DNA from 2 places in the Metabacillus sp. 113a genome. Region 2 is predicted to be linked to the other one. Evidence: a T-box and tRNA genes for the amino acid it is inferred to sense, from the RefSeq annotation. Region 2 holds a T-box; the other holds one or more tRNA genes.
What was found. A T-box is a leader RNA that pairs with one kind of tRNA and senses whether it is charged. The one in region 2 lies ahead of serS (serine--tRNA ligase), so its partner is inferred to be a tRNA-Ser.
Positions count from the first base shown of each region.

Region 1: it encodes a tRNA-Ser, which carries the amino acid that the T-box ahead of serS (serine--tRNA ligase) is inferred to sense. The anticodon was not compared.

Region 1 covers NZ_JBNILJ010000003.1:386,312-388,684, forward strand. Annotated here, with positions in the region: gene glgB (1,4-alpha-glucan branching enzyme) at 1-115, opposite strand, end outside; gene ACQCVE_RS08130 (GNAT family N-acetyltransferase) at 549-1,067, shown strand; tRNA gene ACQCVE_RS08135 (tRNA-Glu) at 1,099-1,170, opposite strand; tRNA gene ACQCVE_RS08140 (tRNA-Ser) at 1,185-1,275, opposite strand; tRNA gene ACQCVE_RS08145 (tRNA-Asn) at 1,337-1,411, opposite strand; tRNA gene ACQCVE_RS08150 (tRNA-Ile) at 1,422-1,495, opposite strand; tRNA gene ACQCVE_RS08155 (tRNA-Gly) at 1,516-1,589, opposite strand; tRNA gene ACQCVE_RS08160 (tRNA-His) at 1,596-1,671, opposite strand; tRNA gene ACQCVE_RS08165 (tRNA-Phe) at 1,682-1,757, opposite strand; tRNA gene ACQCVE_RS08170 (tRNA-Asp) at 1,928-2,004, opposite strand; tRNA gene ACQCVE_RS08175 (tRNA-Met) at 2,009-2,085, opposite strand; tRNA gene ACQCVE_RS08180 (tRNA-Ser) at 2,269-2,361, opposite strand.
Region 2 covers NZ_JBNILJ010000026.1:6,048-8,420, forward strand. Annotated here, with positions in the region: gene pdxT (pyridoxal 5'-phosphate synthase glutaminase subunit PdxT) at 1-539, shown strand, start outside; T-box leader at 593-792, shown strand; gene serS (serine--tRNA ligase) at 1,062-2,351, shown strand.

The sequences.
Region 1 (2,373 bases), on a different contig from region 2:
GGACTCCATTTACCCCGTTAATTGCTTTTAAATGGGCCCCGAATTGTTCATAGCTCTTAAACAGATTCCCTTCATGAAACAAATGAACTTCAAAATCTGTAGGACTGGCAATCATCCAGAATGAACCCTCCTTTGCTAATTAGAGTGTATCTCAATCTATATACCCCTATTTCTCTTTCTTAATTCACTAATAAGTGAAAAATCCCTTTTGTGCAAACGCTTTTATATTTTGACATAATCCTACAAACTCCATGTACTCTCATTATAAACATTATTTTTCAAAACAATTGCTGGAAAAGAATAGAAAAAATAGAAAGAAAGTTCGCGAATAATAAAGTCTCTTTTATAACGCACAGTTATAAGTATTATTTTACAAACATATGAAAGTGCAAATAATGTCGAAGAATATCGTATTTTTTTCCAGTCTCCGATGAGAAATCAGCTGATATCGCAGAGCAAACAGAGAAGGATAGTCAAAAATTCGTTGCAACTTTATGAAATTTGTAATATAGTTCTAAAAACTAGTTACCGGGCTAAGGGGTGATCTGATGCTAAAGTTAGTGGAGCCTGACGAGAGGTATAGAGAAGAATATATGGATTTCTACAGGGATTGGATTCACTCCGGTGAAAAAGTTGTCCCATGGGTCGTTTCTGAAGACCCTTCTGATTTTTTTGATTATATACAAGAATTAAAGGCACAGAAACTGGAAGAAAACGCCCCGGAAAATTTTGTTCCTCACTCCACCTATTGGCTGCTGACCGAATCAGGGAAACTGGTTGGAGCTGCAAATGTAAGGCACAGGCTAAATGAGTATTTAAGGATACGCGGGGGCCATATTGGCTATGGAATCAGGCCATCAGAAAGAAAAAAAGGATATGCAACTGCCATTCTGTCGATGACTTTGGAGAGGATCAAAAAGCTGGGGTTATCCGAAGTGTTGGTTACGTGCGATAAGGACAACATCGCTTCGGAAAAAACAATTCTAAAGAACGGTGGAGTCTTCGAAGCAGAGTTCATAGAAGAGGACGGTAATGCAATAAAGCGCTTCTGGATCCAAAATAAATAAAAAACGCTGCGATTGCAGCGTTTTTTATTTATGACCCGTACGGGATTCGAACCCGTGTTACCGCCGTGAAAGGGCGGTGTCTTAACCGCTTGACCAACGGGCCGTATTAATAATAGATGGCGGAGAAGGAGGGATTTGAACCCTCGCGCCGCTTACACGACCTACACCCTTAGCAGGGGCGCCTCTTCAGCCACTTGAGTACTTCCCCGCAAATATAGAGAGGATCTGTGAAAAAAATCCACAAACCTGACTGATGCCTATAAGTATGATGGCTCCGCAGGCAGGACTCGAACCTGCGACCGATCGGTTAACAGCCGATAGCTCTACCACTGAGCTACTGCGGAACAAAATAAATGGGCCTGAATGGACTCGAACCATCGACCTCACGCTTATCAGGCGTGCGCTCTAACCAGCTGAGCTACAGGCCCATATTCAATGGAATTGGAATTGGAGCGGGTGATGGGAATCGAACCCACTACATCAGCTTGGAAGGCTGAGGTTTTACCAGTAAACTACACCCGCATTCTATGGGGCGACTGATGGGAATCGAACCCACGAATGTCGGAACCACAATCCGATGCGTTAACCACTTCGCCACAATCGCCATAAAAAAATGGTGGCTCGGGACGGAATCGAACCGCCGACACATGGATTTTCAGTCCATTGCTCTACCGACTGAGCTACCGAGCCATCTAGCTTCGGCTTTCACTAAGCTTAAATCTCATCGTCAGCTCCCCCGTTCCCATCCACTCGTATCTAGATACGGAGCGGTGTTCACTAGGTCGCTTCCCTGAATTTCTTGCTTATTAAAACCCTCTAGCATTTAATATAGATTATCTTATGTATCAAGAAAACGTAAATGGCGGTCCGGACGGGACTCGAACCCGCGACCTCCTGCGTGACAGGCAGGCATTCTAACCAACTGAACTACCGGACCATTTTGGTTGCGGGGACAGGATTTGAACCTGCGACCTTCGGGTTATGAGCCCGACGAGCTACCAGACTGCTCCACCCCGCGATAATAAAAAGTATTAAGTTTAGCTATGCTCATTGTTTGTAGACTGTCCTCGCCTCAGGAAGCAAAATCAAGCAGTGTCTCGGCGAGTACAACTCGAAGCTTATTCGTGGAAGCAGCGCTCGTTGCTCCACCCCGCGATAATAAAAAGTATTAAGTTTAGCTATGCTCATTGCCTGCAGAAAATGGAGGAGGAAGAGGGATTCGAACCCCCGCGGGGTTTGACCCCCCTGTCGGTTTTCAAGACCGATCCCTTCAGCCAGACTTGGGTATTCCTCCGTGTAAGGGAAA
Region 2 (2,373 bases):
TCCGCTCGATTGAAGCAAGCGGAGCCGCTGCCGTTACGGTAAAGCGTCCTGAACAGCTGAAAGAAATGGATGGCTTAATCATCCCGGGCGGAGAAAGTACGGCTATACGCCGTCTGATTGATAAATACGGCTTCATGGAACCGCTGCGTGAATTCGCGGCCCATAAACCGGTTTTTGGTACATGTGCGGGACTGATCATCCTCGCATCCGATATCGTCGGGTATGAGGAAGGGCATCTTGGCGTCATGGACATTAAAGTCGAACGCAATTCCTTTGGACGCCAGCGTGAAAGCTTTGAAGCGGATCTGAACATTACGGGTGTTGGCGAAAATTTTACCGGTGTATTTATCCGCGCCCCTCATATTGTAGAAGTAGGGGAGGATGTCGAAGTCCTTTCTAAACACAATGGACGGATTGTAGCAGCAAGACAGGATCACCTGCTTGGCTGCTCCTTCCATCCTGAATTAACTGATGATCATAGGATGACCGGTCTCTTTTTATCGATGGTGAAGGAATCAAAAGAAAAAGCATCTGCATAAAAAGGTTGAAACTGGTTCAGACTTGTAGTAAATTATGTACTATCAAAAGAAACGTTAAAGCATTGACAGGAAGCAGTAGCAAATTTTCCTTCTTAAAGAGAGCCGGTGGTTGGTGTGAACCGGTGCTGGAAGTTTGTGAATCCATCCTTGAGTGAAGCATTGAAATGCTTCCGGTCATGGCCGTTATCATGCAGAGCTGGAAGACTTCGGTCTTCAATTAGGGTGGCATCGCGGGTTAACTCCCGTCCCTTTATATAAGGGACGGGAGTTTTTTGTTTTTTTAGCTCTGCAAAATTTGGCTGCTGATTATTATTCAAGGGCGGTGAGCCTCCTCCTGGCTTCGCCGCTGCGGGATCTCACCTGTCCCGTTCTGTCCCGTTGTTCTTAGCTCGGGTCTAACGTCTTCCGCTCCTATCAGCAAGTGTGAAATCAACACGATGCTTTGACAAAGCCATTTTTAAAGGTTATTCAAACTCAATACCTGGTTCTAACAAAATCAACTTTGACAAGGGAGAGATTGCTGTGCTGGACATTAAGTATTTGCGTCAAAATTTCGAAGAAGTAAAACAAAAGCTTTCTTATCGGGGAGAAGATCTGACGGACTTTGAAAAATTCGAAGAGCTGGATACGAAAAGACGACAGTTGATTGCTGCAACAGAGGAGCTAAAGAGCAAGCGGAATGAAGTATCCGGCCAGATTGCTGCTTTAAAGAAAGAGAAAAAGGATGCGGAGGATCTCATTAAGGAAATGCGTCAGGTCGGAGACCGCATTAAAGAGATTGACGAAGAGCTGCGCGGAGTGGAAGAGACGCTTGAGAGGCTCCTTTTATCCATCCCGAACATTCCGCATGAAAGTGTTCCTCAAGGGGATTCTGAGGATGATAACATCGAGGTCCGCACATGGGGTGAGATTCGCGATTTTGGGTTTGAAGCAAAGGCGCATTGGGATCTGGCAAGTCATCTGGACATTTTAGACTTTGAGAGAGCCGCAAAAGTAACCGGGAGCCGCTTCGTTTTTTATAAAGGGCTTGGCGCCCGCCTCGAGCGCGCGCTTTTGAACTTCATGATGGATCTTCATAATGATGAGCACGGCTATACGGAAGTGCTGCCTCCATACATGGTCAACCGGGCAAGTATGACAGGGACCGGCCAGCTTCCGAAATTTGAGGAAGATGCTTTTAAAATCCGTGAGGAGGACTATTTCCTCGTGCCGACAGCAGAAGTACCAGTAACCAATATGCACCGGGATGAAATTCTGGATGCTTCCAAGCTGCCGATCAGCTATACGGCATTCAGTGCCTGCTTCCGCTCCGAAGCCGGTTCTGCCGGGAGAGATACAAGGGGACTGATTCGCCAGCATCAGTTTAATAAAGTGGAGCTTGTGAGATTTGTGAAGCCTGAAAACTCCTATGAAGAGCTCGAGAACCTGACAGGACATGCCGAGAAGGTCCTGCAGCTTCTTAACCTACCTTATCGTGTTATGAGCATGTGTACAGCTGATTTAGGATTCACCGCAGCAAAGAAATATGACTTGGAGGTATGGATCCCAAGCAACGGATCTTACCGTGAAATTTCTTCCTGTTCAAATTTCGAAGCGTTTCAGGCCCGCCGTGCCAATATCCGTTTCCGTCCAGAGCCAAAAGCGAAACCGGAGCCGGTTCATACATTAAATGGATCTGGTTTAGCGCTCGGAAGAACGGTAGCGGCGATCCTGGAGAATTACCAGCAGGAGGACGGAAGTGTGATCATTCCTGCAGTTCTCCGTCCGTACATGGGAAATAAAGAGGTCATTAAGCCAGCTGCTCATTCATAATTCATTTCAAAAATTGTGTTGA